Regions from separate parts of the Desulfosporosinus sp. BICA1-9 genome, predicted to be linked through region 2. Evidence: riboswitches for the same ligand, from Rfam matches in the RefSeq annotation. Region 2 holds a riboswitch; each other region holds the start of a gene.
The links. A riboswitch is a leader RNA that binds a small molecule or an ion and turns the genes downstream of it on or off. The one in region 2 is predicted to bind cyclic di-AMP.
Positions count from the first base shown of each region.

Region 1: linked by a shared signal. The riboswitch ahead of JL57_RS14825 (C40 family peptidase) and the one ahead of JL57_RS07560 (C40 family peptidase) in region 2 are both predicted to bind cyclic di-AMP.
Region 3: linked by a shared signal. The riboswitch ahead of JL57_RS23400 (NlpC/P60 family protein) and the one ahead of JL57_RS07560 (C40 family peptidase) in region 2 are both predicted to bind cyclic di-AMP.

Region 1 covers NZ_JUEE01000124.1:866-8,553, reverse strand. Annotated here, with positions in the region: partial or broken gene JL57_RS14840 (cell wall metabolism sensor histidine kinase WalK) at 1-1,070, shown strand, start outside; gene JL57_RS14835 (hypothetical protein) at 1,121-1,597, opposite strand; gene JL57_RS14830 (heavy-metal-associated domain-containing protein) at 1,961-2,224, opposite strand; gene JL57_RS14825 (C40 family peptidase) at 2,573-3,370, opposite strand; cyclic di-AMP (ydaO/yuaA leader) riboswitch at 3,375-3,514, opposite strand; gene JL57_RS14820 (multicopper oxidase family protein) at 3,706-4,599, shown strand; gene JL57_RS14815 (hypothetical protein) at 5,031-6,005, opposite strand; gene JL57_RS14810 (hypothetical protein) at 6,863-7,294, opposite strand; gene sigI (RNA polymerase sigma-I factor) at 7,531-7,688, shown strand, end outside.
Region 2 covers NZ_JUEE01000057.1:12,421-24,135, forward strand. Annotated here, with positions in the region: gene JL57_RS07530 (metallophosphoesterase) at 1-351, opposite strand, end outside; gene JL57_RS07535 (CofH family radical SAM protein) at 386-1,501, opposite strand; gene JL57_RS07540 (hypothetical protein) at 1,629-2,003, opposite strand; gene JL57_RS07545 (DMT family transporter) at 2,139-2,582, shown strand; gene JL57_RS07550 (hypothetical protein) at 2,597-3,121, opposite strand; gene uvrC (excinuclease ABC subunit UvrC) at 3,267-5,027, shown strand; gene JL57_RS07560 (C40 family peptidase) at 5,281-6,033, opposite strand; cyclic di-AMP (ydaO/yuaA leader) riboswitch at 6,082-6,224, opposite strand; gene JL57_RS07565 (PFL family protein) at 6,476-7,843, opposite strand; gene JL57_RS07570 (ACT domain-containing protein) at 7,892-8,185, opposite strand; gene JL57_RS07575 (iron-sulfur cluster assembly accessory protein) at 8,457-8,783, opposite strand; gene JL57_RS07580 (hypothetical protein) at 8,881-9,120, opposite strand; gene JL57_RS07585 (HD domain-containing protein) at 9,150-9,779, opposite strand; gene JL57_RS07590 (tetratricopeptide repeat protein) at 10,051-10,812, shown strand; gene pepF (oligoendopeptidase F) at 10,814-11,715, opposite strand, start outside.
Region 3 covers NZ_JUEE01000188.1:17,450-29,164, forward strand. Annotated here, with positions in the region: gene JL57_RS23375 (M42 family metallopeptidase) at 1-53, opposite strand, end outside; gene JL57_RS23380 (M42 family metallopeptidase) at 44-1,108, opposite strand; gene JL57_RS23385 (class I SAM-dependent methyltransferase) at 1,318-1,935, opposite strand; gene JL57_RS23390 (XdhC family protein) at 2,099-2,608, shown strand; gene JL57_RS23395 (prohibitin family protein) at 2,736-3,572, shown strand; cyclic di-AMP (ydaO/yuaA leader) riboswitch at 3,720-3,856, shown strand; gene JL57_RS23400 (NlpC/P60 family protein) at 3,859-5,262, shown strand; gene JL57_RS23405 (DUF401 family protein) at 5,696-7,009, opposite strand; gene JL57_RS23410 (dihydrodipicolinate synthase family protein) at 7,262-7,573, shown strand; gene JL57_RS23415 (D-glycerate dehydrogenase) at 7,694-8,674, shown strand; gene JL57_RS23420 (fumarylacetoacetate hydrolase family protein) at 8,813-9,445, opposite strand; gene JL57_RS23425 (helix-turn-helix domain-containing protein) at 9,967-10,296, opposite strand; gene JL57_RS23430 (pyridoxamine 5'-phosphate oxidase family protein) at 10,293-10,811, opposite strand; gene fni (type 2 isopentenyl-diphosphate Delta-isomerase) at 10,808-11,715, opposite strand, start outside.

The sequences.
Region 1 (7,688 bases), on a different contig from region 2:
GTATGGGTATGTCCTCCTATTCCACGACAAGTTGGAAAACAAAAACCCTTACGGTGTCAGGACCCCTCGGGACTTTAGCCATCGCACAGGTCCGCTACCCTGCAACCGCACAAATTCTCAATCCCCAAGATGTCCGCTTCCAATCCTCAGTCTTTCGCTCTCTACTCTTCGCTGGAGGATTGGCGCTTCTATTTGGGATTATTCTCAGTTACTTTACAAGCCGTCAACTCGTCGCTCCACTCAAACGATTAACGAAAGCTGCTGATCGTATTGGTCATGGGCACCTTGACGAACGCGTTTCCGTTCGCTCCAAAGACGAGGTAGGGCAACTAGCGAACGCTTTTAATATGATGGCCGACAATTTGGATCGCCAAGAAACCCTCCGCAAACAGTTTACCGCCGATATCGCCCACGAACTGCGCACTCCCTTGACCTCGATCAAAAGCTATATTGAAGCCTTTCAAGATAACGTCCTTCCAGCTAATCAAGAAAATCTCTCCTCCATTCATGAGGAGATTGACCGATTAGTAGACTTGTCCAGCGATCTAAAAGACTTAAATATAGCAGAAATCGGTGCTTTAAAGCTAATCCTCGAACCTGTGGACTTAAAGCTTCTTCTTGAAAAAATCATTCGCAGCCTTTATCCCCTCATCCAGGAAAAGGAATTAACTCTAAATTGGAACGTCTCGGAAGAATCCGTGACTACGTCCGGAGACGAGCGCCTTCTGACCCGGCTCTTCTACAATCTGGTGCATAATGCTTATCGGTACTCTAACGCAGGCGGTCAGGTTACCGTCGTGCTTACAGAAACACCGGATTTTGCTGAAATTAAGATTACAAACACAGGTATAGGCATCTCGGAAGACGACCTTCCTTTAATATTCGAGCGTTTTTACCGAGCTGACAAATCTCGAACCCGTGAGACAGGGGGAACTGGAATTGGTCTGGCGCTGGTCCGCCAAATTATAGACCTCCATCAAGGCACGATCACCGTACAGAGTGAAGTCGGGCATGAGACTGAATTCATCGTCCAGCTTCCTAAAGAGATAAAAGTAGTGGCTGAGGATTAGATTTCCTCAGCCACTACTTTTATGTTTCCATTTATGCCACTTCTTAGGACTTATCTTCCCATGGATCCCATCATATTGTTGCCGCTTGATTTTTGGGCTGGCTGTTGAGAAGCGTTAGAATTGTTCGGTTTGTTCGTTCCAGTCATTCCTTGCGTGTGTTGGGAACTATTCATCTGGTCATTCATTTGAGTGTTCATAGGCATATTTTGCATTTGAGTATTTATCGGCATGTTTTGCATCTGAGTATTTACTGGCATGTTTTGCATTTGATCATTCATGGACACGGCGGAACTCCTCATTTGATCGTTGACATCTGTCTTGGATGGAACTGTTTGATCAGGCTGAGTGGTTTCTACCTGCTCAACTTCGGTGCTTGTGACATCATTGTTGTTCATATAGGCCTGTGCAGTCGAAGCTTTTGGCTGCATATCCGTGGTATTTTTGCCAATTGTAGTAGCGTTTACGATCCCTGCCAATCCAAGTACCATAACCATTGATAATGAAACCATTAAAACTCTCTTCTTCATAATTCATTCAAATCCTTTCATAATTCGTAACTTGGTGTTTACTTTGTAACTCTAATACTTGAAGCAATTTGTGATCTTCAGTCTGGCTGTCACCTCCTGTAGTCGCTAAAGTATTCGTACACCTGTTTAATTATCAAGGGGTAGGTTGAAAAAATTTTTTAAAAGTCAGGCATGAGACTGAATTCATCGTCCAGCTTCCATAAGAGATCAAAGTGGCTGAGGAATAGCTCCTCAGCCACTTTTATTTAGAACATATGCGATATCAGATTCACCAACTCATGGACAAAAATCTGTCGCCTCAGTTGATTCTGCCTTAGAATATATATGGATCTCAGCATATTGTTACTCCAGATGTTTAGTCTATTAACTGTTTATGACTTTATAACCAGCATCTTCTACGGCCTTAATAAGTAATGAACGTTCAGTCGTTCCTAAAACTACTGCTTGTTTACTAGCTAAATCGACTTCTGCTTGAGTAACACCAGGTACATTTGATAACGCTTTTTCAACTGAACTCTTGCAGTGACCACAAGTCATTCCCTCAATTTTTAATACAGTACCATCTTGTGGATTCAACGCATTCCCTCCAGAATGACCTTTATTCGAATGTCCACAGCAACCACTCATTTCAACATCTCTCCTTTTTTAAAAGGTAAAATCTTTGGCTTGTTATCTCCCTTTGCAATGAACCAAATATATCGTACAAACTGGTGTTATGATTCCAAAAATCAGCTCAAAATATCCTTATTTAAAGTTAGAACTTGAATTAACACAATTTAATTTTGTAAGGAACACAATTCATTGCCAACTTAAACACAACGGAGTCTTGAAGTCGGGGTCTTCTTGCTAACGTTTGATAAAATTATGTTCAAAAAAACCGTAAATTTCTCATGAAGAAAGGACCCTGATTGATGTTCAGGATCCCTTCTTATATGCAACGCATCCAACTGTCCGGCATTACTAGTCTACATTTTCTTATCGAATCCGTCGAGCGCCTAGATAACGTTTTGCCCAATAGCTATCCGACAAGCTCTGAATATCTACTCCTTTACTAGCAGCTCCGATTGTACGCCCTCCACCAATATATATCCTCACATCCGTAGCACCAGGGGCATAGGTTTGGAAAAAAACGAGATCTCCAGGTCTTAACTCATTACGGCTGACAGGTGTGCCAAGTTTGTACTGATCGGCGGCAACTCGAGGTAGAGTAATCCCGGAAGCTTTGAACACATATTGCACAAATCCGGAACAATCAAATCCTTTTAGACTCGTTCCGCCCCAAACATAAGGAATCCCTTGTAAACTTAGGGCACGGCTAATGAGCTTGTCAACATCTAAACTTCCCCTAGACACTTGGGATACTGGAACCTGTTTAGTCCCAGAGGCCACCTTCAGCGAAGAAGCGCTAGGCTTTTTAACGGTCTGAGGTTTTTGAGTCGTCTTGTCCACGGTCGCTGGAGTTTTCGTTTCAACAGGAGTTGACGTTTGCTTTTCGTCAGGAAGATTATTACTTTCAGGTTGTGACACGTTCGTTTTGACCTCGATCTTAGGTGTCCAATTAAATGCCTCACGCATTCTCTCAGAATATACTTTCGATGTGGAAACTGCTAAAGAAGGATTTTTGAGTAAGGTAGTTTGAACTGTATCAAACTTTGGGACATCCTGAGAATTGAGCATTGCAGCTTGAGATGGGGTTATCCCCGTTAAGCTGCTTGTCAAAATAACACCCGCAAGGGCAACCCCACTAAACCACTTTTTCTTGGGAATTAACACTAAGTTGTCCACCTTTCTTTACTTACGAGGTTAGTTGACGGATTCGGGCTAAGGTGTAAGCCCTACATGTTCTACACATGATTCACCCCACATGAAATCCCCCGTTCTGAGCATCCAAAAGCTCAGATTCAGCACTTTAATTATTATGTTTCACATTAAAGGTAATGTAAGAATGGAATGAAACGATCTCAACCCCCTTCTGAATACCACTTAATGATACTACACAAATATGAATTCCCCATGAACGGGAATCTCTAATTGACGATCACTTCACGCGAACCTATTCTCAGACTCGAACATATACTTTCCTAAAATGCTAAAGGACGTGAACGGATATGGTGGTCTCGCCAGATCTCCCCAGCTTACCCTTTATTTTGAGAAATGGAGTAAAATACTTTGAGTTAATTGCCCAACCCGTACAACGGGAGATTCTTCCTGGACTCTACATTAATGCTTGGGGATATAATGGTAGTACACCCGGACCGACTATCCATGTTTATCCAGGGGACTTTGTCAATATTCGTGTTTTCAACAGGCTTCCCGAATCAACTAGCGTGCACTGGCACGGTTTAGATGTTCCAAACGTCATGGATGGTGCCCCTGGTATGACAACTAGCCCTGAGATTGGACCCGGAAACTATTTTGACTATCAATTTCAGATTAATAATCCACCCGGTACTCACATGTATCACGCTCATTTGGATGCGCTGCGTCAGGAAATGATGGGCCTACAAGGCGGCCTGATTATTTTGGAACCAGACCAACCAAGCTGCGTTCATCGTGATTACTTCCTCATGTTCCAGGAGTTCCATGTCGACAAACAGCCCATGCGAGGATATACACCCGGTGTCTATGATCTCGATCCTTACAATATGGACTATAATTTCTTTACAATTAATGGGCGATGTTTTCCAGACACCACGCCACTAGAAGTCTGTATTGGTGAGAATGTTCGCATTCGTTTGAGTAATGCCATGGAAACCGCCCACCCAATCCATCTCCACGGCCATCAATTCTATGTAACCGCTTCTGATGGCAACACGATTCCTCTTGGTCAACGACTTTTGCGAAGCAATATATTAGTTGCTTCTGGAGATACTTGGGATATTGAGTTTTCGGCTAATAATCCCGGTCAGTGGCCTTTTCACTGCCATATACCGCACCATATGACCAATAACATGTCTAAATCGGGAGGCGGGATGATGACAACGGTTCTTTATAAACAGTGAACTCGTTCAGCTAAAGCTGAACATCGAGGCTTCAGGTACGAAAGCCTCCTGAGACGATAGTCTCCAGTAACGAAAGCCTCCGGTAACGATATTCTCCAGTACGATAGTCTCCAGTGGAGAGTATCGCCGAAGCCGCAAACCCTCAAAGGAATACCTACCGGCGTAGGATAGAGTATCGCCGAAAGCGCACAGTCTTTAACAAATACATTCGCGCTGAGGATTGGTTTCGCCGAAGCAGTCTATCCAATAAGGAACACTCCGCGGCGAAGGATGGACTCTAACCCCACCTCTGAAGTTTACGAAGAACTTGCTAGATAACAAACAACGGTATGTCTGGTACTAAAGAGAGAATAGCTGTTAGCTAATAAAAAAGGGCAGTTTCTCCCATGGGGTAACTGCCCTTTTGTTGCTTTCGCTGGCCAATTCCCTTTTTACTTTGCGTCAATAGTATTTAGAATCGGTCCCTGCCAGTTTTCAAACCAAACCTGACCTGTGTATCCATTAACATCAAGTTCCGCGTAATCCTTACCATCTTTCTGAACCATAAATTCATAGTAACCAGGAGCCAGTTCCGGTTTTCCGATTGAATATCCTTGGCCCAATTTGGATACGAACTCTTGAGCACTCTTCGTGGCCTGTTCTTCGCTGACTGTAACCGCCCCGTTATTTCCCCAATTCATATGTCCATATTTTGTATTCCACATAATATTTGGACCCATGTCAGTTATGATCTGTCCGCCATTCTTGTAAACCATAACTTCATAGGCTTTAGCCCCTGTCGCTCCCTCTTTGAGCTCTACTTCATATCCATTTGCAAATTCATAAAGTTCGGCCACAACGACGTCTTGGTTAAATTTTTGAATATATGCCTTAGCAATGGCTAGTGCTTGATCAGATGTGGTGACTTCGCCATTTGTGAGGTCTACACCTAAGCTTTTTGCATCATAGCCGCCTCCCATCATGCCATAACCGCTACCGCCCATCATACCGTAACCGCTACCGCCCATCATACCGTAACCGCCACTGTATCCATTAGCACCGAAACCTCCCATCATGCCATAACCACCACCATATCCATTAGCACCGAAACCTCCCATCATCCCATAGCCTCCACCATTCCCATTAGTACCGAAGCCTCCCATCATTCCATAGCCTCCACCATATCCGTTGGGTCCTGGAGTGGTAAGCACATCAGAGTTATCATTTGGGGAAGACAGTGCTAAAGTTATAGGTTGAGGTGTCCCAAGCTGACTACTCTGTGTCGTTGTTTCAACTGTCTGTGTGAATCCAAGAGTTTGTCCCAACGATTTCACGGCACCTGAACCAGAGGTTAGGGCGAAAGCCGTACCCGAAAGCGCTATCACGCTTGCAATTGAGAGTCCTACAATCCATTTTGTCTTGTTCATTTCTTTTTCCTCCTTTAATTTCAACCAAGAATGTTTTCACAGCAACCCTGTCTTTATGTCTTAAGTATATTTAATCAATTCGATTATGCTGTGAATGAGTTATGAATTTCTTATGAATTTTCTCTCGAATTCGATAAAACTCATAACAAAACTGTGAATTTCCCATTAAATAAGGGACTCTGATTGATTCAGAATCCCTCTAAGCAATAAACTGATTCGAACTCCACAGTGCTGAAGTCCAATTGAGTCGATAACGTGCGCCATCCCCTCGAAAATCCTAATCCGAACCGTTCTCTTCTGACGTTAATGGCTCAATTTTATGACAATTGCAAAAAAATCAAGTATAACAACCTTCTTTGCCCAAGCCCCTGGGCTTTTTTTAATTCCATAAACACCTGATAATCTTCCGTGCTGCCAGTGGAAGCTAGGACTAGCTACCATAATTTCTCTAATAGAACCAAACAATATTATGGCTTCTGTTCACAAGAAATTCATAAGTTTTTCATAGTAAGTTCATAAAAATCTGGTATCTTGAGTCTAGGGCTCCCCATGACAATGCAAGATTGGAAATCACGTGGCTTCAATTACTCCAGCAGGAAGACTTAGTCTTCTTTTCTATTGCTACGAGATTGTCGCTCATGTTGACTCTATAAATATTCTAATCGTCCAAGCAAACTTGACTGGATTTCTAAAACTCGGAAATATTCGGAAAGGCTCAGACCCTGAATAATCGGTCTGAGCCTTTCCAGATCTTACGGCATTCGTCCGTACACCTACGGCACATATATTCACCTTCCTGACAATGATTATCTTTCATTGAAAAAATCAAGCAGCCATGTAAGCTGCCTGATCTCAACTTATCTTCCCATACTTCCCATGGATCCCATCATATTGTTGCCACTTGATTTTTGGGCTGGCTGTTGAGAAGCGTTTGAATTGTTCGGTTTGTTCGTTCCAGCCATTCCTTGCGTGTGTTGGGAATTAATCATCTGGTCATTCATTTGAGTGTTCATAGGCATGTTTTGCATTTGATCATTCATGGACACGTTCGAACTCCTCATTTGATCGTAGACATCTGTCTTAGATGGAACTGTTTGATCCGGCTGAGTGGTTTCTACCTGCTCAACTTCCGTGCTTGTAATATCATTGTTGTCCATATAAGCCTGTGCGTTCGAAGCTTTTGGCTGCATGTCCGTGGTATTTTTGCCGATTGTAGTAGCGTTCACGATCCCTGCCAATCCAAGTACCATAACTATTGATAGTGAAACCATTAAAACTCTCTTCTTCATAATTCATTCAAATCCTTTCGTAATTCGTTACTTAGTGTTTGCTCTGTAACTCCAATACTTGAAGCAATTTGTGATCTTCAGTCTAGCTGTCACCTCCTGTAGTCGCTAAAGTATTCGTACACCTGTTTAATTATCGAGGGGTAGGTTGAGAAATTTTCTTGACAAACTTTTTTCACTGGGTACCCCCTTAAATTTCTGATACATATACGAAAATATCCATAAGTGGAGGGGTAGAAGTGCCAGAATTAACGATTCAGCAAACTTTACTACTAGCCAAAGAAGGAAACGAACTTATTAGAGAAGAGTTTATACAAAATCACAAGCCATTTATCATGAAAATCTGCTTCAACATCTGTAAACGCTATCTCACCTGGGGACATGATGACGAGCTAAG
Region 2 (11,715 bases):
AAAAGGGATATGAGAGTGTCCAAAGACAATTAGATCAACTAGCGAATCTTCAAAGGCATTAAAGGCACGTTCCGGAGTACTTTTTCCTCGACCCGCATGCCCGTGAATAATCCCGATTCTTATGGACTCGCATTCCACAATCTCACGCTCTGGTAAAACAATGTCCCAGCCATCACAATTGCCACATACAGCTCGAACTGGAGCAAGACAAGCCAACTCTTCAATTAAACCTTTATGTGTCAAATCACCGGCGTGGATTATCATATCAATATGAGTCAAGTGTTCCCAGACGTAGCGGGGAAGAGTTCTACCCGTACGTAAGTGAGTATCTGATAACACCGCGATTTCCATTTCTATTCCCCTTTTGGCTAACAACCTATCTCTTCTACCTACTTGATGATGGCGGTTGAAGCGTTTTTATAACGTTATAATAGGTATCCCGTTCAACAGCCTCTAGACCTAATTCATGAATCATGCTGATTAGCTGAAGTTCGGTTTGCATTTGAGGACTGGACGCACCAGCTGTATGGTAAATTTTCTCTTCTCGAACTACCCCATCGAGATCATTGGCTCCAAACGAGAGGGCCATTTGAGCGACTTGAGGGCTAGACGATATCCAATACGCTTTAATATAGCGAAAATTATCTAAAATTAAGCGGGCGACAGCAATGACCTTTAAGGTGCGAATAGCACTTGCTTGAGGCAGATCCTCAAATTTCGTATTCTTAGGATGAAACGCTGTCGGAATCAGGGCATAAAAGCCCTGAGTTTCATCTTGCAGAGCACGTAAAGCTAAGAGATGATCAATCAATTCCTCATCCGTCTCAATGATACCATAAAGTATGTTAGCGTTAGTTGGAATGTTTAATTGATGTGCGAGACGATGAATTTCTAACCAACGTTCTCCGCTCAGTTTTCCCGGGCAAATAATGTCACGAACTCTTGGGCTGAAATTTTCCGCTCCCCCTCCCGTCATAAAGCTCAGACCAGCCTGTTTAAACGTTTTTAAAATTTCTAAAACGGGCACATTCGCTATCTGCGCAAAATAATCATACTCTGCCGCAGTAAATGCTTTTATACTTACTTGAGGAGCACGATCTTTAATTTTGCGGATCATGTCCAGGTAATATGAAAACGGAAGATCCGGATGTATTCCACCGACAATATGTAGCTCGGTTACTCCTTGATCCGCGAAATAGCCTGCTTTATGAACCACTTCTTCAATCGACATCGTATAAGATCCTTTTTCATCAGGATCTTTAGCAAAGGCGCAAAGACCGCACCGTACTTTGCATACATTGCTATAGTTAATATGAGCATTATTATTATAAAACACCTGATCACCGGTCATAGCGCGTCGCCGTTCATTCGCCAGGTAACCCAGACCAAGTAAATTGGTAGACCTTATAAGCTTGAGACCGTCATTGCGGTTTAAACGTAAATTATTAACAATTTTTTCATGAATATCATCTAATCCTTTTAATATGGGATCTAATTCCATTTGGACCCTTCTTTCCTGAAATTGTTACCTTTCCTATTATAACATAATTATTAAAATACGAGAAAAGATAAAGAATGATAAAGAAAAAGGACTGCTGGCAATCTTGTTGCTTACAGTCCCTTAAGTCTTAGTGACAATATTTCATGCCTTGACGTTGGCGTTTGATTGCCTTTCTGACTTCATTGGCCACACGCCAAGTTTCAGGTTGTTGGGGAGTTATTAACTCCACTTTTCCAGAACGTTTGTCAATTAATATATCAACCATCGGTTTTCTACCTTGAGCTTTTTCTTCTCCAGGGTGTAAGATATCAATCCCAATTTTATTTTCATCATATTGAGGGGGAACAAGATAGTTCAACACTTCTTCAGTAGCATCCATTAATTCGCCCACTTGTTCCTGTTCATATCCTTCCCTTAAGAGAATATCTCTTACCTGTGTGAGTGGATGATCAAGGGTAAGTAGCATCTGGGCGCGTTGCACTAAATTGTAATCGATGTCCATGACGCCACCTCTTTCATTTTTATATTTTTGTTATAATGACATTTTCCCCTCAACCTTGCTAATGAATACTGATACTTCTTAGCGGAACTGGATATCATTTCCCACATTATATTAAATATTTTCGGGAGGCATAAAATGGCAAAATTTTTCTCTCTTCCTTTTTTAGTCGCCACAATCTCAGGAGTCGCTATGGCCATCCAAGGTACCATCAATTCAGCATTAAGTCAGAAAACATCCTTAATCTCCGCAACGCTCGTTGTTCACATCATTGGTACACTTGTCGCATTAATCACAGTTTTGGCCTGGCGCGCTCCACTCCTTAAGCACCCCTGGACTTCTATTCCATGGTTCCTTTATCTCGGTGGTGTACTTAGTGTTATCATTGTTGGACTTGTTGCTGTAAGCATCCCGAAAATAGGAGTATGTAATGCCACAACGGCAATTATTATTGGTCAAGTCAGTATGGCTGTCCTAATTGATCATTTTGGTTGGTTAGGCATGAATCGCATGCCTTGGAGTCCATGGCAGCTTGTGGGAATCGGCTTTTTAGCCGCTGGGGCCAAACTCCTCTTCCGTTAAGGAATGTCTATTTGTCAAGGACTAACCCGTCCCACAATCAGGGCCATATTAGTGATAATCGAATAGATTTCCTCGCTGACAATATATTTGCGAATTTGACCGTTAGCCGATAAAATGATCGTACTCTTGCCTGTAGCTTTTTGATCACTTTCAATGAGTCTAAGCAGAAAGGCATACGAATCGCTGCTGACAGAGAGTTGTTTAAACTCTCCGTCAGCGACAAAGATGACCCAATATCCTGAAGCTACTTCGTTATTCCCATTCTGGTAAAGTGCATTGGAAACACTTGAAAAATCTTGTCCAAAGAAAGCCTGATTTTCTGTTAAGTCCGTATTCGTATTGACTGAATTATTAAGTGTATATTGATCATTAAAGGATGTTGTTTGTGTAACAGGATCAGAGAGGTGTGAGTAGATGTCTTTGAAAAAATTAGGAAACAAGACATATCCGACAACCCCAATGATCAGAATCCAAAGGGCTAAAGCTTGTAAATCTTGCCAAAGTTCATTGCGTGGTGGTCTTCCCCAAGTATTTGCCATGCCTTCGCCCTCCATTTATAAGTCTATTGCCAGTCAATTAACACAAAGCCCCTATGCCATGTATACGTTCGTTTTAATGAAGATATGTATCTAAAACTTGCATCTCATGATTCCACACTTTAGAATAATAATTGAGGTGGGGAATATGGATCTACTTCGACAAAAACTGACCTTGCTGCCGGAAAAACCAGGCGTCTATCTAATGAAAGATAATCAAGGACAGATAATTTATGTCGGTAAGGCTAAAATACTAAAAAATCGGGTAAAATCTTATTTTACCGGCTCACATGATGGTAAGACTGAACGACTTGTTAGCAAAATCGTTGATTTCGAATATATCATGACCGAGTCTGAAGTGGAAGCACTTGTTTTAGAATGCAATTTGATTAAAAAACACAATCCTAAGTACAATATTCTCTTGCGAGATGATAAAACTTACCCCTATATAATGATTACAGAAGAAAAGCACCCCAGGATCCTTGTCACACGACAAATGAAAAAGGGCACTGGAAAGTATTTTGGGCCTTATCCGAATTCTTCCGCTGCCAAAGAGGCGGCACGCTTACTCAATCGTCTATTCCCTTTTCGAAAATGTCGCCAAATCCTTGCTCGACCTTGTTTATACTATCATTTAGAACAATGTCTAGCCCCTTGTGTCGAAGAAGTTCTTCCTACTATATATTTGGAAATGCGCAAAGAGGTTTCCTCGTTTCTCAAGGGAGACCAAAGTGGAATACTCAAACTTTTACATGAAAAAATGCAAAGCTCCTCGAACGCACTCCATTTTGAACGCGCCAAAGAATACCGTGATCTAATCGAAGACTTGAAACAACTCGGGGAAAAGCAAAACATCACGCTCAATGATTTTATTGACCGGGATGTTTTAGGCTACGCCTTTACTACGGATCAGATGTGTATTCAAGTTTTTTATTTGCGTCAAGGAAAGTTACTAGCTCGAGATAGCTATACCTTCCCTTATTATGAAGATCCAGCAGAGGCATTCGTCTCTTTTGTCGCACAGTTCTACATCGAGCGCGCTATTTGGCCGCAAGAGATCTTACTTCCATCCCAAGATTCAACGATTTTAACCAATTTATTTCCCATTACGATTCCTCAAAAAGGCAAGAAACGAGACCTTATCCAAATGGCGATGACAAATGCCCAGACCACCCTTCATGATCAGATCAGTCTGGAAATAAATCAACAAACTGAAACTCAACTAGCCTTAACGACACTTGGGGAGATTTTAGGTATTCCAGTTCCGAGCAGAATTGAGGCCTTTGATATTTCGAATACCTCTGGCACACAAACCGTTGCCGGTATGGTTCAGTTTATGGAGGGTAAACCCCAGCGCAGAGGGTACCGAAAATATAAAATCCTGCCCATGGAAACATCGGATGATACAGCTGCCATGGGGCAAGTTATTATGAGACGATATAATAGGTTAGTATCAGAAAAAAGCCCCTTACCTGACTTAATCTTAGTCGATGGCGGAAAAGGACAAATTAAGGCAGCCTTAAAGGTTCTACAAGGCTTAAATTTAACCATCCCCGTTGCCGGAATGGTTAAAAATGACCGACATCAAACCCACGGACTTCTTGATAGCAATGGTAATGCAGTGCCTTTATCCAAAAATCATTCAGCTTTCCATTTACTCACTCGAATCCAAGACGAAGTCCATCGTTTTGCCATTACGTTTCATCGCCAACAACGCGCTAAAAATATGACACTTTCAGCACTTGACAACATTCCGGGTATCGGACCCAAACGCAAACAAAGCCTGTTACGGCACTTTCCATCCCTTGACGATATTCAACAAGCAGGTATCAATGAGCTTAAAGCTGCAGGATTACCACTGAATGCTGCCACTCTTATCTATGACTATTTTCGAAAGGAAGACTCCTAAGATGATTCTAAATTATCGAGTTGAACAATGCCGGAAATGTTACTGCAAGAGAACTCATCAATGTTCTGTGACGGATTCCTTTATTCAAAATCCTCTTTTTCCAAATGTTAAACCAGGTGGAGAATGTGCGAAATATCAGCCCATTCCTTGGTTACCTCGATTATAATCACAAGAATTCGTTTGACTAGAGCTCAACGAACAAAAAACAACAAGAACGTAAAGTTCCTGTTGTTTTTTGATTAAGTAGTTGCTTCTAGTTCACACGACGTGCACCTAGATAACGACCTGCATAATAACTATCACTAAGGCTTGTCGTAGTCACACCACTATTAGACGCATGGACAAAACTTCCACCGCCAATGTAAATACCCACATGGGAAGGACCCTTAGCGTAGGTGGTGAAAAACACTAAATCACCCGATTGAAGATTCTCGCGTTGCAGAGATGAGCCTTCATTAAATTGATCATAGGAACTTCTTGGCAATGAACTTCCTGAGCCCTTAAAAACATACTGCGTATATCCCGAACAATCAAACCCTTTAGTGCTTGAACCTCCAAAGACATAGGGAACGCCTTGTAGGCTTAGTGCATTATCAACAAGATTAGAACTCACAGATCGAGAAACCTGTTGTTTTGGGGCAGCTGCAATCTGAACGGGTTCGGGCTTGTTATTAGAGGATTTCGGAGCTTGAGCAGCAACCACTTGCACTGCTTGCTCTGGTTGCTCTGGTTTTCTAGGCTCCGTTAATTTTTGGGCAACTGTGACTGAAGCACTAGGAGCGGGAACTGATTTAACTGATTCAGAAGCAACTACTTCCTCAGCAGCAACTTTCACAGGACTAGCAATCCATTGCATTTGCTTGCGTACGACTTGAGTATAGGTCCCTTTTATTATGGACGTCGAAGCAGAAGTTACAAGCAAGGGCTTCGAGGGATCTATAGTTGTCGTTTTAATTTCTGTTGTAGCCAATGCAGGAATACTACTTGCTAAAAGCAAGCCAGCCAAAGTAACGCTTCCTAACCACCTAAACGTAGATGAGGAAACCAACAAGTTATATCCACCCTTCTTAGCTTACGAGGTTAGTTGACGGATTCGGGCAGTAGGTGTTAGCCCTACACGTGAAAGAGCCACGTGATTCACCCCAATGATAATCCCCCGCTCCAATGTCATACAACTGGATTCAGCTTTTACTATAAAATATACTATTCGAGACAAACCTAAAGATTCCTGCACGAATCTAAAGGAAATATCTACCTGTCCAATAGGAAATTGGCTAATCTCTATACTCGAACAAGTATCTTCGAGTATAGAGCGGCGTGATGGCGAAAAGCTGATCTAACGACTACAGTGTATCCCAAATACAGCAAGCCATACAATCCATTATTTACCTCGCCAAAACAGACAGGGGCTCTCGGTTGAGAAACCCTGTCTGTTTGAGAGACTTATTTTAATTGGTAAGGCTAATGATCGGTGCAGGAATACGACCTCCACGGTTGACAAACATGCTTGATGAAAAGGGATGGATAGCCATTACAGGTGCCCCACCGAGCAATCCTCCAAATTCTACTCGATCCCCTGCCTTTTTGCCTATCGCAGGAATCAAACGTACTGCAGTCGTTTTTTTATTAATCATCCCAATTGCTGCCTCATCCGCAATGATGGCCGCAATGGTCTCTGCAGTTACATCTCCTGGTAGGGCTATCATATCTAGACCGACTGAACAGACACAGGTCATCGCTTCCAACTTATCAAGAGTCAAGGCCCCTACTTCAACTGCTTCGACCATTCCCGCATCCTCTGAGACAGGGATAAACGCACCACTTAACCCACCCACGTGTGACGAAGCCATTGCTCCACCTTTTTTAACCGCATCATTAAGCAATGCCAAGGCTGCCGTTGTTCCATGAGTTCCGCAGCGTTCAAGACCCATGTTTTCAAGAATTTCTGCAACGCTGTCTCCAATTGCAGGGGTCGGTGCCAGAGAAAGATCGACAATTCCAAAGGGAACATTTAAGATCTTTGAAGCAGCCCGGCCTATCAACTCTCCCATGCGAGTGATTTTAAAGGCTGTTTGTTTAATTAAATTGGATAATTCACCGAAATCCGCTTCTGGGAATTCTTTAACTACCTTAGCCACAACACCAGGGCCACTTACACCTACATTAATAACACTTTCTGGTTCTCCTACACCATGGAAAGCCCCTGCCATGAAAGGATTATCCTCAGGAGCATTACAAAACACCACTAATTTTGCGGCAGCAAGACCATCTTTGTCCGCCGTAAGTTGAGCACATTTCAGAATCACATTACCCATTTTCAACACGGCATCCATGTTAATCCCAGCTTTAGTGGTTCCAATATTGACTGATGAGCAAACAAATTCTGTTTCACTAAGTGCTTGAGGTATGGCATCTATCAGTGCCAAATCTCCTGCAGTGAAGCCTTTTTGAACCAGCGCAGAAAAGCCTCCAATAAAATTAATCCCCGACTCGCGTGCGGCTCGATCTAATGCTTTAGCGATCCTTACCATCTCTTCGGTATTTAAGTGGGCAGCCGCGATCGCTATCGGTGTGACAGATACACGTTTATTAATAATAGGAATCCCATACCGTGCAGAAATTTGCTCACCTACTGCCACTAATTTTCCAGCATATTTTGTAATCTTATCATATACCTTAGTTTCCATCCGGCTAATTTCTTCTGAACCACAATCCAGAAGACTGATTCCCATCGTAATAGTTCGAATATCCAGATTCTCTTCATGGATCATTTTAATCGTTTGTTGGATTTCCTCTCGTGCAAACGTGATTGTCATGATTTCCCTCCACTATCCCATATCTAAAGTAACTTAGAGTCTCTTGAGTTAGATTCGATGCATGAACGTAAAAATATCTTCGTGTTGCACCTTCACTTGTAAGCCTTTATCGTTTCCCTCTTGATCTAGTGTACGTGCTAGGGCGACAAGTTCCAAGGTGGCTGGTTCTAGATCTACAACCATGATCATCGTGAAATATCCATTCACGATGGTTTGGCTAATATCTAAAATATTGACACGATATTCCGCAAGGCGTCCAGTTACCCAAGCGATAATTCCTATTTGATCACGACCCAATACCGTAATGATTGCACGGTTAGACTCTTCACGTGGAGAAGTCATGGTTGTTCCTCCCTTTTTTACGGATCTTTTCTTATTTTGGACATTAGACTAACATAAATACGCAGTATACTCAAGTTCTTTTTACTCGGCCTCAACCCTAGGCGTTAATCCAGCCTTAATGCGCTGGCCAGGGATGGCCGAGTGTCACTGTAGCCATGGATGGCGAGAAGGGACCGCTGGCCAGGACTCGAACATGGATGTTCACTTAATTTTGTACTTTGAGTACAGTATTAAAAAAGAGAGCTCGTTTTGAGCTCTCTTTCCAAAGTACTTATGAACAGCTTCCACCACAAGTATCTCCACAGCCGCCACCGGATTTTTGAGTACGAATTTCGAATCCGCCGCCGTGTTTCGATTCCACAAAGTCAACGGTTGCTCCCTCAAGGTAAGTGATGAGTTTTTTATCGGTTATCATAGATACACCATATTGCACGTCAAGGATATCTTCTTCTGTCTTTGACTCTTCCAGAGTCATGCCGAAATTCGGCCCACCTCAGCCAACGCCTGCAAGATAGAGACGTAAAAAAGCATTTTCTTTATTTTGATTCTTAAGTACTTCTTTAACTTTTTCGGCTGCTATTTCAGTAATTCCTACCATTCAATCTTCACTCCTTTTTGCACCTTTAAAAACTAATATACCATACTTTCAGCTTTTTTCAAGGTGATTTCAAGAAATACATCGTTATATTGACCTATTATACTTCTTCGCCTTCTCCATTCGGTTGAAAATCGTTCCATAGACGACGCACCTCTACTTCAATACTTGCAGGAAGATCCTGAGATAATTTTTGCCACTGTTTCATTTCTCCCTGTATTTTTTGTCCCCAGTTTTGGCCTTCCGGCAAGGCAATAAAAGCCTTTGGTTGGGGAACGAAAAGTGTCCGAACGAGCACTAGGAACACAAAAAGCATTAATAGACGCCAAAGCCAACGCATTTTTTGATTCATCCTTTCCGAATAAGCCTTTACATAGATTTAGCATATCCAGAAAGTGATATAATGAGTCTTTCGGCATGCAACTCTTGCCAAAATCCCTCCATGTATAGCAATAATGGCTCAAAATATTTAATCCCCGACTTCGTGAATAGATGTTCTTTATAGCCCTGAATTCTTTCTTGATAAAATGTTTCACAGGAATTCTCCCCGACTAATGGCCAACCGTTTACCCCACCTAACGTAAACAAACGCCCCAATCCAATAGCACCCACGAAATCTAATTTGTCTGCATCGTACAGTATTTTTGCTTCGAGCGAAGTTGGCACGTGCCCCGCCTCGCGAGAATGGGAGATAATCGCTTCCTTGACTCTCCAAACAACATCCTGAGGATAGCCGTTCTTTTGCAAAATATTAACTGCCAGCCCAGCACTACTTTCTGAATGGGTTTTTTCAACTGCTCCAGAACGCCCAATATCATGGAGAAGCGCAGCAAGTTCAATGATTGTACTGTCAGCTCCTTCTTCTTGTGCTAATTTGTTACCCCATTCCCTAACTCTCAAAGCATGCTCTAAATCATGAGCACGGTCTTTTCGGGCGTAAAAACCCTTTGCCACGAGAATAATCTGGTGTAAGGGGTCTTGAGTTGGGATCTTATCCATAATCTCACCTCCATAGGAGAGTCATAATATACACCCTACGTTTAATCTTGAGTTCATCTTACTTCCCAATTTCTAATCTTGTCAAGTTTTACATTCTTGGATAATGTATCCAAATTATTCAAACTATTTTTTGCGCGTTCTTCGGTTAAACAATCTTATAAATCAGGCATTGAATGTTATAATGAACACAGAAATCCTTTTGATTAGCTACAATTGATGTCATTTTATATTGTGGCTTACTTGCTTATTTCTAAATTGATCACAAAAGGAGATGCTTGAGATTAAACGGAATCGTATCAAGATTATTATCGTTTCAGGTTGCTTTTTAATTATCTCGGCGATATTTACTCTCTATAGTTTCCCCAAATACCAATCCTCCCGACTGACTGTTCCCAAAGATCAAGTTAAGGTAGTCGCCGAAAATCCAGACCTGACTTCCTCTTTCTCAGCTACGCCGGAAAAAGACACAGTCCCCTCTACTCCTGTTCCAACTACTCCTCTTGCCCAACCTTCTAAGGTTAAACCTATCCATAGCTCAGATTCTCAGGCACTCACAAAGTATGACCAAGGGCTCAAGCTCTATTATCAACGTCAATTTCCCGAAGCCCTACAGCTATTTAATCAGGCCTTAGCCATAGACGCCCTATGTTATGAAGCTCTAAATGCTAAAGGTGCGACCCTTGCCTTTCAAGGAAAGTATGATCAAGGGCTAGCCCTCATTCAGCAAGCCCTTGATCTCAATCCATCATATGTGTATGCTCATTTCAACCAAGGATTGGCTTATGAACTGGCTGGACGTTGGGACCTGTCGATCTCGTCTTATCAGAAGGCTTTAGAGCTCGACGATCGGGATACCTGGAGTTATTATGGCATTGCCAGCGTATACGGCCGTCAAGGTAAGATTGATAAAGTCCTAGAGTACCTAGAACCAGCGATCAACCTCGACTCGGATGTCAAGGAAGTAGCGCGAGACGAACATGACTTCCTCCCCGTTCGTGATGATCCTCGTTTCCAAGCCCTTGTCAAGCCCTAACTCACACTATAAGCTTTTCTAAGCGTTCGACGAGCCCTGCAAAAACCTGAAGTGCATTTCGTACTGGAACTGGAGTTTCCATATCAACCCCTGCTTTTCTCAACAATTCAATTGGATAATCCGAGCTTCCACCACTTAGGAACTCTAAGTAACGCTGAACTGCAGATTCTCCTTCATCAAGAATCGCACGAGCAAAGGCTGTTGCTGCTGAGAAACCTGTCGCATATTTGTACACATAAAATGCATTATAGAAATGTGGGATACGAGCCCATTCTAGAGCGATTTCCGGATCTAAGACCAGTTCAGATCCGTAATAAACTGCATTTAGTTCAAGATAGATTTTGGAGAGGGTATCTGCCGTCAAGGTGCCACCGTCTTCTACTACAGAGTGAATCTTCCTCTCAAATTCAGCAAACATAGTTTGTCTGAAAATTGTCCCCCGAAATTGCTCAAGATAATGGTTAATTAGATACGCCAATACCTTAGCGTCCTTTGTAGTTTGGAGAAGGTGCTCCATAATCAAGGATTCATTCAAAGTTGAGGCGACTTCTGCTACAAATATTTTGTAGCCGGCGTAGAGGTGGGGTTGTTGGCGATTGGAAAAATAGGTGTGCAAGGAATGCCCCATCTCATGAGCTAAAGTAAACATTGAGTTCAAAGTATCCTGATGATTTAGCAAGACATACGGATGTGAGCGATATGTCCCCCAAGAATAAGCCCCACTCGTCTTTCCTTCATTTTCATAAACATCAATCCAACTCTTGGTGAACCCTTCCTGCAGAATATTGATATAGTCCTGTCCTAAGGGTCTTAGACCTTCGATGACCATATTTTTAGCTTCTTCATAAGTAATTGTCATTGTTGTTTCAGGAACGATAGGGACATAGATATCGTACATATGTA
Region 3 (11,715 bases), on a different contig from region 2:
AGGCCTTCAGCCCCTGAGGTGCCGTTTAATTCGCTCAGACTCTTTAATAACATAAAAATCCCTCCAAATTGTCTGGTAAGGAGGCAATAAACTGAGCCAGTAGCTTTCCAGAATTAAGGACGTCTTGCATATCTAGAGTTTCTACAGAGGTATGCATATAGCGCAAAGGAATAGAGATCAGTCCGGTAGGGATCCCTGCTTGGGTTACTTGAATAGCCCAAGCATCCGTTCCAGAATGTCCTGGGATCGGTTCAATCTGAATCGGCAAACGGTGCTCTTGAGCGGATTCTGAGAAATGACGGTAAATGGCAGGATGAATATTGGGGCCAAGCGCCACTGCCGGCCCTTTGCCTAAATCAATGGTAACTTGACCCTTAGTATCCGGTGTGCTGGCGTGGGTAACATCAATGGCCACTGCTAAATCCGGATTGAGCGTATAAGCACTGGTAAGAGCTCCCCGGAGTCCTACTTCTTCCTGGGTCGTAGCCACCGCAATCACATCGTGAAAATGCTGGAGGCGGGAGAGTTCTTCTAGGCAAACCATCATCACCACAACCCCAGCACGATCATCCAAGGATTTTCCCGCCATCACATGCTTAAGCAAAGGATATAGTTCTCGCTTTAGGGTGATTATATCTCCGACTTGGATAATCTCATTAAGTTTAGCGGGGGAAAGTCCAACGTCAATCGCCATTTCCTCCATCTTAACCGCTTGATTCAAGTCCTCATTCTGTAATAGGTGTGGAGGCAAAGAGCCAATGATGCCGGGGATGGTCTCTCGTCCATGAACAAGTACCTCTTGGGACAAGAGGGTTCGCTGGTCTACCCCACCAATAGAAGTAAAACTCAGAAAACCTCGGGGATCGATCTTCTTGACGATAAGGCCGATTTCATCCATATGAGCAGCTAGCATAATTTTCGAACGCTTACTATTGCCTTTTTTCAAAGCATAAACATTGCCAAACGTATCACACCGTACCTCATCAGCTAATGGAGTAAATCGCTCCATGACCAAAGAAGCGATAGAAGCTTCATAACCCGAAACCCCTGAGGCAGTAGATAAAAGACTAAGGAAATCTCTCGCGCTCTGCATTTGCGCGTTGATCAAACGCTTCACCTTCTCTCGGAAACATTGTTTAAACGTTATTTATATATTACTTCTACTTTCCATTCGGAATATCCTTCTCAAGACATTTCCCCCAACGGGGGTGAAACAGGGGGACAGGCACACTGTTTTCTCCTCTGTTTCTCCCTCTGTCTCCTCCCACTTTTTCCTCATATACAACGAAACAAGGAACCTGTCCCCTTGTTTCAGCTTTATAACTCGAGCGAGAGTTTACTTGAGCATAGATAAAGCGCCGTCTGGGGGCCAACATCTATTCTATTCACAGCTTGGAAATGTGTTCTCATTTCCTTTTCCCCATGGCGTACAAATCCGAAGTAATCTCCACCTTCTGCCCATTCGATAAGATCCGTAAGAAATCGACGCTTTTGGTTATAATCATAGAAAAGGACCCGACCATGGGAAAGTCTGCTGGCCTCAGCATAGATACTTTGACGCAACTCAGAATTCAACCCATGCAAAACATAGGATGAGAGCACCAAGTCAAAACTTTTAGCAGGAAAATCCAATCCCTTAGTAACATCCCCCTGTACTAACTCAATCGACCTCCCCGGAGTGGACTTTTTAGCTGCTCGGAGCATCGATGAGGAAAAATCTACTCCCACGGCCCGATACCCTCGCTCCGCTAAACAATATATAAAGGCTCCTGTACCACACCCTATATCCAAAACTCTGCCTCCAACTGGAATATTCAGCAACTCTTCATATTTGTCCAGAATAGCGCGATAATTCCTAACTTGACCTCCAAAAAAGACATTGTAGACAGGAGCAATTAGGTTAAATAATCGTGCATGTTTTTCTAATTCTCCCATTTTCTTCCTACCTTTCCTTTTCGCTATTTCTTTGAACAATTATCTGGTCTCCACCCTGTTTAGGATTGATTCATAGTAATGGCATTGACAATTTTGGAAATGGATGGTTTTATTAAAGTAATACTCATCTTAGCCAAGGAACTTGAGATTGAGAGGTGCTTTTTTGGATGAAACAATAATACAGGCTATTATAAATGCTCAAAATACTCAAGTAAAGGCTGTACTTGCGACGATTATCCGCACTGAGGGTTCGACACCACGTGATCTGGGTACCCAAATGTTGGTCATGGAGACTGGCCAAACAATAGGAACTATTGGAGGAGGAACTGCAGAAAAACTGATCACAAAACAGGCACTGGCGTTGTCGACTGCTGAAAGTGAAGCAAGCACTGAAATACATCGCCTAGAAATTAATCAGGAGACTATTACTGCTGGAATCGCTGTTTGTGGGGGCAATATGGAGGTTCTATTGGAGCCAGTTCAGGGAAATCATTTCTGGAAAATTGCTCAGGATCTCCAGATGAGTGGAAAAGATGTTGTGCTAGTAACTTCCTTAGCTAATTCCTCCATTTTCTACTTTTCAATTATTTACTATATTACTACATCTAGTTGCTTTATATCTATACCTCGTGCTGACCTTAGACGGCATCGAATGTCCTCCTCTTTCAAATAAATTCGTCATACTTATTGCAAAAAAGAGTACTAATAAATATCGCGTTCTTGATAAACGGGAATCTTACCTAAGGTCAGGGAAAAGCAGAAAATAATCTACTCGATATAAATGAGAGGAGGGCACCCAACTGGATTCTTCAAAGGTTGTCAATATGATTCCAAAACCTAAAATGAGTAAAAGCCTTATCACATCTGGCCTAGTGCTTCTAGTCCTTATTTTCTTGGGGCTAAATGCCTTTGTCATCGTGAATGCAGGTCAAAGAGGCATCGTTCTTCAATTAGGGGCAGTGAGCCCGATCGTTTTAACTGAAGGGATTCATTTTAAGATCCCCTTCATTCAAGACGTGATCCATGTTGATGTACGAGTCCAAAAATCTCAATCCGATCAAACGGCCGCTTCAAAAGACCTACAAATCGTTACCACAACTGTCGCAGTTAACTTTCACCTTGAGCCCAGTGCAGCGAATAAGCTGTATCAAAGTGTAGGTTTATCCTATGGAGATCGAATTGTAGATCCCGCCATCGGCGAAGCAGTAAAAGCGGTTACTGCCCAATACACTGCTGAGGAGCTGATCTCAAAACGTTCAGAAGTTAGTTCCAAGATCAAAGAGACACTGTCGTCAAAATTATCCACTTATTATATGATTCTTGATGAAATTAACATTACAGAATTCAAATTCAGTGAGGAGTTCAATAACGCAATCGAGCAAAAACAAATTGCTGAGCAGCGAGCTTTAAAAGCCAATCTTGATCTTCAGAGAATCGAAATTGAGGCTAAACAGAAAATCGAGCAAGCTAAAGCTGAAGCTGAATCGTTACGTCTCCAAAAACAAGAAGTCACCCCGGAACTTGTTAAGCTAAGAGAAATTGAAGCTCAAATTAAAGCCATTGAAAAATGGGATGGTAAACTTCCAAATGTTACTGGTGGCGCTGTTCCTTTTATCAATGTCAATGGCGCCCAGTGAACTCATTCACCCCATCAAATGAAACTCCCACTTACAAGAAGTGGGGGTTTTTTTAGTGTAAGATGAACTATTTTACCAAGTTTTACATAAAATTATTTAAAGGACATTTGCATATTTCGTCGAATAATTTATGATGTGCCGTAAAAAGGAAAAATAAGGCTGAATCTAGATTCATCTAGAGCGGGGGATATTTTTATGGGGTGAAACGCGCATTATACGCGTCGGGCTTACACCTTCTTGCCCGAATCCGTCAACTAACCTCGTAAGCTATGAAAGGTGAAAAACAATGCAACTCGATTTCAAACAATCTTTCCGTAACACTCTCCAAAAAATATCATGGAAATCACCGAAAGTCATCGGTGGTCTAGCAATTACAATTATCCTAACTGGAGGACTGACCAATTATCTTTCGACAACGACTTCTGCGGCTGTCGTAATGATTAACGGTCAAGAGATTGGCTTAGTTCGTGATGTTAATACGGGTAATAATCTGGTTGAAACGATTCTAGAAGAACATGGCAAGCCCTTCGGGCTGATTGCCAAAACCCATGACCAAATTACCTATGAAAAGGTTAGGGTAAATCGAACAGCCTATGATGACTCTGCTTTAAGCGAACAGACATTGGAAGATAAATTGGGATTTTATCTTGATGGTTATAAGTTAGAAGCAGATGGTTCTGTAATTGCAGTTTTACCCAGCAAAGAAGATTCCGATAAAGTTCTTAAAGACTATGAATCCTATTATGTTAAACCCAGTGAGGAAAATAAGGTCACTTCGGTTAGTTTTGCCGAAGAGGTTCATGTCGAAGAGACAGAGGTCCAACCAGATCAAATGATCCAAGTTGATCAAGCTTTTAAGAAGTTAGTTGATGGTAAAATAAGGACAAAGGATTATACTGTCCTAGCCAACGATTCTTGGTGGCTTATTGCGCGCAAAAATAATATGTTGACAGATGAAGTATTAGCCGGTAATCCAGGAGCAACTAAAGATACAAAGTTGCAACCCGGCCAAATTATTAAGCTTGTGGATTCAACACCCTATCTTACTGTCGTGAGTCAGGGAACCTATTCGGGTCCAGAGACAATCCCCTATGATGTCGTAACAAAATCTGATAACAGTTTAGGATACGGCAAAACAAAAGTCATTACTCAAGGTAGTAATGGCTCAAAATTAGTTACATATTCTTATGTGCAAAAGAATGGGATTGACGTTACTAAGCAGGTAGTCGATGAAAAAGTCATTCAAGCTCCTGTCAATCAAGTAATCGCTAAAGGCCCCAATAGTCGGCCTGTCACTGTCGCTTACGCAGCTTCTCGTGGAAGCGGTGGTTCTTCAAGCATCGTAGATTTCGCCCTTAGTTTGCAAGGGACGCCCTATGTTTTTGGCGGAACAACACGCAGTGGCTTTGACTGTTCAGGTTTTACCAAGTATGTCTTGGCAGGTGCTGGGATATCCCTCCCTCGTACATCGTTCAGCCAATTCGCTTCAGGAACTGCAGTGGGCAGAGATGGTCTTGTGCCCGGTGATTTAGTATTCTTTACAACCTATGCTAAGGGTGCATCACATGTGGGCATTTATACCGGAGGAGGACGTTTTGTTCATGCCAGTAACCCTAATAGTAATGTAAAAGTATCAAGCCTTAGTGATAGCTTTTACGCCTCCCGTTACCTCGGGGCACGCAGATATTAGAGATTGAATATGTACTAATACCGGTTACCACGTGGTAACCGGTATTAGTGTTAAGCGTTTTTTTCAAATGCTCGCCCCAAAAGTATAGCAATATAAAGATAAAGCCCTCTGTACCGTGAATTATTACGGCCCAAGAGGGCTTTTGAACACCCTAAATCACATTCGGATGGCAGTTTCACCAAATTTCTCGATGAATACAGGTTTCATCGTATCGGTCCGTAGCTTGTATAGTTTCGACAGGATATCCTAAGGAAATGATGCTAGATGGCACCATTGTCTCTTTATTTCAGACCTATTTCCTATTTCTCTTATAATCCGTTTCGATGAGCATGAATGGAATTAACGTAGTATTGTCAAGTTCCAAAAGAGCTTGAGATGCATCATCTAATGATTAGCGCAGCTTCCTTTGTCATTCTTCTATCAGTATGCCCTTTTATACAAAGTAAGTTACCATAACAATCATAAGGATGATGCCTTCGAGAAGCAGTACAGGGCGTAGCGACTTAAAGATGTCTCCTTTGAAGTATTCCCCCGTTACAATTAGGCAAAGATGCGCCGGCGAGAGCATCGCTCCGGCGATACCCATGATGTACGCGGTGGTAGCTGTATTAATACTACCTGGTGCAAGAGCTGCAATAATCGGGAAAGTGATCGCAACAACGGCTTGGGGGGACCCAGTGAGGATTCCGACCATCAGAGCACTGAGTCCAAGCATGATTGCGATGGGAAGATTTGTGCCTTGTAAAAGCGCAACAAGTTCCTGCACCAACCCTGAGGCCGTTAGGACATTTTGAAAGAACATGATACTGAGAATTCCCAAAAGGAGTTTTTTCTCAAATGAATTAATCATCATACGGATCACTTGTTTCCATCGTAAGCGCAAGATTACAATCATTGCGAGGACGACTAATCCCATGGAAACCGCTGCACTCAAATGAAAGGTGACCACGAGGATGATGTTTACGATAATTGGGCCAAGTGCCAGGAGTATATACCGCACAGAGTGCCAAGAAGTTTTAGTCAAAGTGGATTCAACAAGAGTGGCTTCTAGCGAAGCAGAAACTTCAAGCTTGGTTTGATTTTCCAGTTGCTTTTGAGGGCGGAATTTTACCCCTGTTAGAAGGAATATCCAACCCAGGATCAGTGCCAAGAATGTATATCCTACCATGTGAGTTACTAAGGTGCCTAAGGGAATAGATGATATTTGACTACCGAGGATTAAGGCAGGAACAATAGGATTCGAATATTCCCAGATATGGCGAAACCAATAGTTAATAGTAACCTTGTTTTCCGGAGTAAGATGGTACCTTTTGCTAGCGTGCTCTACCATGGGTGCCGAGAAAATTGCTCCACCCAACGAGGGAAGTAAGCCCAAGAAAGCAGGCATGAGAGCGAGTAGGACGCGATCACTGCGCAGCATTGTTTTCATAGACTTCATAAAACCTTCTATGGTTCCACTCGTGCGTAGAAGGTGCTCAAGGCACATGACGAAAAACATCGCTAGCATGACTTCCCAGGTTCTTATTTCCAGTAAGGTAGCTTGAAGTGAAGCAGATGCTTTTTCCCAGGTGGGCGAAGCAATTAAGAATAAGATAATCGAGCCTGCTAACATAGCATACCCGATTTGAACGCGCCTCCGCAGAAGCCAAATAACAAGGATCAAGGTGCTTAGAATTTTCGCCATGACGATCATGGGTTTCAACGTCCCTTCTATTTCCAGATGGCCTAGGGGAATTCCCCTAGCCAATAAACATCATTCACTATAAACCCTCTCACTCGTTTTTTCAACGTGTTTTTTTACCCAATCCCCCTAGAATACTGTATTATCTTCAACAGAAGAATACATGAAAAGCTAAAGTCAATTCCATAGTTTTTGATTGACTCCATGTGTTATAGTTACCCTATAATATGGGATAGGTATGGTCATTATAATTATTTATGGTAGAGAGTTATCTTCTCGCTTTTGGGTCAAATTTATAAAGGTCAGGTGATCGTAATTATGAGGCCTAAACTATGTCTCCCGGGTAATACAGGAATCAATTTATCCGCCAAACTCGTTGCTGAATTGGCTCAGCATCCCAACATCATGGGTATCAAGGATAGCGGCGGAAACATTGTCCAGATCGCGAGCAATGCAGCGGTGACTGCTCGCTTTGGGATTGCCGGCCTTAAAGCCGCCTTAGATATGCTCGGCTATTATGGAGGAGATCCCCGCCCCCCTCTTCTCCCTATTGGAGAGGTAGAAAGAGCAGAGCTTAAAGAAATTTTAACCCGTACACAATCGTCACTAACCATGGTTAAAACCCGCTAGTCCTAAACAAAGGAGCTACTTCAGTCTGAAGGCAGCTCTTTTGTTTTTAGAAATCAACTCCTTGTATCCCAGTATGTTTCTACTTTATAATAATATAAACTATAAGTAAGGGAGAATAAGATGAGGCCAAAAGTTTTTATTGCTAAGAAAGTTCCTAAGGAAGTGGAAGACTATATCGATCAATATTGTGACTACGACACATGGAATGGGTCAGGACTTATTCCTCGTAATGAACTCCTAAAAGTTATTGGGAACTCGGATGGACTTTTGACAAACAGAGAATACATAAATCAAGAATTACTGGATTCTGCTCCAAGATTAAGAGTTGTAAGTAATATCTCTGTTGGATATAACAACTTTGATTTGGGAGCCATGAAGTCTAGAGGGATAATTGGAACAAATACTCCCACTGTCCTTGACGACACTGTGGCAGATTTGGTATTAGGCTTGATGATAGCAACAGCCCGCCGGATTCCCGAACTAGATCGATTTGTAAAGGCAGGTCAGTGGCGAGGGGTCGTTGGAGAAGAACTGTTTGGCACTGATGTTCATCATAGGACAATCGGGATCATAGGTATGGGTAGAATTGGAGAATGCATAGCAGAAAGGGCAAAATTCGGCTTTAAAATGCGTATCCTCTATTGTAACCGTACGCGAAAAGTTGATGTCGAAAATAGAATGGGTGTTGAGCACTGTTCCATGGAACAGTTACTTCAGGAGTCGGATTTTGTTGTCCTTATGACCCCCCTTACCCCTAAAACGGTAAATATAATGAGCGATAGAGAATTTAACCTCATGAAACGGTCAGCAATTTTTATTAATGCTTCACGTGGAGAGACAGTTAATGAAAATGCCCTCATAAAAGCACTTGCGGAGGGAAAAATTTCTGGAGCTGGACTTGACGTATATAGTAAGGAACCCATTGAACCCCATAATCCACTCTTAGGGATGCAAAATGTTGTAACTATCCCTCACATTGGATCGGCCACGGCCCAAACGCGTTTTGATATGGCGATGCTAGCAGCCGAAAATCTCGTCAGAGCGCTTATGGGAAAAGAACCACCAAATCTAGTCCCGGAATTAAGAGAATCAGTCAAGTAAAAAGGAAAAGGAACCTAGCCTTTAGCGAAGGCTATCGCCTTAGTTGCATTGCGCTGCAAAAATAGGGTTGTAACCTACTTCAAAACAGAAGTTTGTTACAACCCTATACTATCGTTTAAATGATTAAAGTCCATATTCTTATTTCGAGAGCTTTATGATGCAGTTCCCCAATTCTTGATCAGCCAATTTACAAGCAAAACGATCCCCGTCAAGTACCGGCCCCACTCCCGCTGGAGTACCCGTAAAAATGATATCCCCTTGCCCAAGTCCAAGGTGTAGTGCAGTATATTCAATGACTGTCGGTAAGTCAAAAATCATATTTTTCATAGTACCCCGTTGAACCTCTTGTCCATTTTTGTCTAAAGAAAAAACTACATCCAGCATAGCTTTAAGTCCAGCAAAAGGCTGCCAAGGGGTGATTACGGCCGAGTTGATAAACCCTTTGGCTAGTACCCAGGGATAGCCTTTCCCTTTTAACTCTATCTGAACATCACGCAAGGTAAAGTCGATACCTATAGCCATTTGGTCCACTAGGTCATCTAGCTTAATTCCAGGCTCATATTGTCTTGCAATATGGAATACGAGTTCTACTTCATATTGAATTTGGCCTCGATCTCCCGGAAAGATTATCTCACGGCCATTAGCCTCAGCTAAAGAATGGGTTGGCTTAGTAAACAACAATGGGGATTGTGGAACCGCATTGTTAAGTTCTTGAGCGTGTTGAACATAATTTCGACCTACACAAAAAATATTTTTTACAGATACTGGCATACGATACACTCCTTAATGCTTTAAACAATTATGTGCTTTTTAAAATTAAACAGTTTTCTAACACAACTGATAATATTGTCATGGCTAAAAACACTCCTATAATATACCACATGGGCTAGTAGCGAACAAACCATAACCACGCATTATACAGTATTATTCCAGAAAGGTAATCTGCTCTAAACAGAACCAAATTTCACAGTTCTAAAAAAGCCAATGATTGCTAATGGGCTGGGCTACGGTATTTTTCTTGTACCCGAATTCATTGAAAGTACTGTTGGATTATATAAACAACGTATGTACACTAAAGATAATACGCCCTTTACGCGTAATACGTGGATGATTTGCAACAGTGATTCCTACAAAATTCCTTTCGTCAGAAATTTTGTAGATTTTGTAGGTGTTTCCGTTTCCAACCGCTTGTAAAACTTAAGAATTTAAGAATAAAACGTGTTAAGATCAGGGAATAGCTAAGGCTTTTCCCTGATCTTAACACGTTTTTTCAGTGGCGCTATTTCACTCCATCACTGGTTTTGTTTGGACTTTCTCCACAAGGTGGTGCGACTTATACCAAGCATTTCTGCGGTCTCCTGGCGCGTTAGTCTTTTTTTCTTTTCGACCATCTCGTCTCCCTGATCAGACTCTACTGTCATGGTTTGGATCGGACTATCAAATATTTCTTTGACTTCCAGCACGGTTATTTGATTATTCGTAGACAAAACGAAAGAATCAATCAAGTCCTCAATATCCACTTTCTTAACTAATTCAAATTTAACATCCTTGTTTGCTTTAGTTCTAACAATTCGATCAACTGTGCCATGATTTTCCGGAACAGCATAAATAATATTTATCATACAAGTCCTCCCATGGCACTATCCTCTTCATAATCAAACTCATTATCGCGCTTAATAACTTTTAATTCTAACTCTAAACGATGACCGAACTTTTCTGTGTTATCCGTGAATTTCAAATAATGAGGGACTAGACAGTGCCAACGAGCATTGGGAACTCCCTTAAAGGCGCCTGGAGTCTGAAAAATGTGCAGAGCTGCAGGATATTTTTTACAATATGAAGCTAAGAGCAGCGCCGCCTTCTTTAAGTTAGTAATTAAGTAAGCATTCCCTTGCAATTGAATGCCTTGTATTTTCTTCCAATCCTCATAGTCTTCGGTAATCACCGCGGCAGATAGAGATTTCTCGCGCAAGTTAGTGCTGTGTATAGACGTAAGTTCCGATAAGAAATAGATACGAAATCCGTGATTAATAAAAAAAACGGGGGTTGCCCACGGTCCGTTTTCCCCATATGTAGAAAGGATCATTGTGTTATGTTTTTCTAGGTAATTAAGCAACCTTTGGGCCTTTTCGCTCATCTTTTTATACCCCTCCAGGTTAGCCATTCTGCAGTACTTCCCGTAATAACCACGGGTTTCCCAGCCAATTCTTTCAAATTAGAGGCCCCGACCATTAACATCGTTCGTCTTAACTGATCTATGATTCTATCGACTCGTTCGTTAAGACCTTGCTCAGTACTTTCGAATAGAACCTGCAAGAAATGCCCTGCAAACCCTACCAATTGTGCCCCTAAAGCAAGTGCTCCCGCTACATCACTCCCACCTTTAAAACCGCCGGAAGCCAAAATACTAAGCGGTAAATTTAAGCTTTGGGCTTCTATAAGGCTTGCAGCTGTAGATATACCGATATTCTGGTAGTGCCCTAGGTAGTCCTGACCCGAACGCATAGTTTCAATCTGAATAAAATCCGTTCCCCCTTTTCCGGCAGTATCGATGTACCGCACCCCAGTATCATGGATTTTCTTAATCGTCTCACGGGACAAACCAAATCCAACCTCTTTGACAATAACAGGTACATTTGATAACGCTACTATTCTTTCGATATTAGCTAATGTACCCCTGAAATTCCTGTCTCCCTCAGTCATAGCCAGTTCCTGAGCCACATTTAAATGTAATTGAACCCCGTCCGCATTGATCATTTCGATAGCTTCTTTTACCATTATCCACGAAGTGAGTGCACTTACATTAGCCAATAAAACTCCATCTGGGTTTTCATCGCGGGCAACTTTATACGTATCTTGAACATCCGAATTTTCCAACCCAGCCATCTGAGAGCCAACAGCCATTGCGATTCCTGTCCGAGCAGCCACCTTTGCCAAACTTCGGTTGATGTGTTTAACGTCTGGATGCCCTCCCGTTATAGCATTTATTAATAGTGGAGCATTTAGCCTCTTGCCTAAAAAGTAAAGGGTAGTGTCAATCT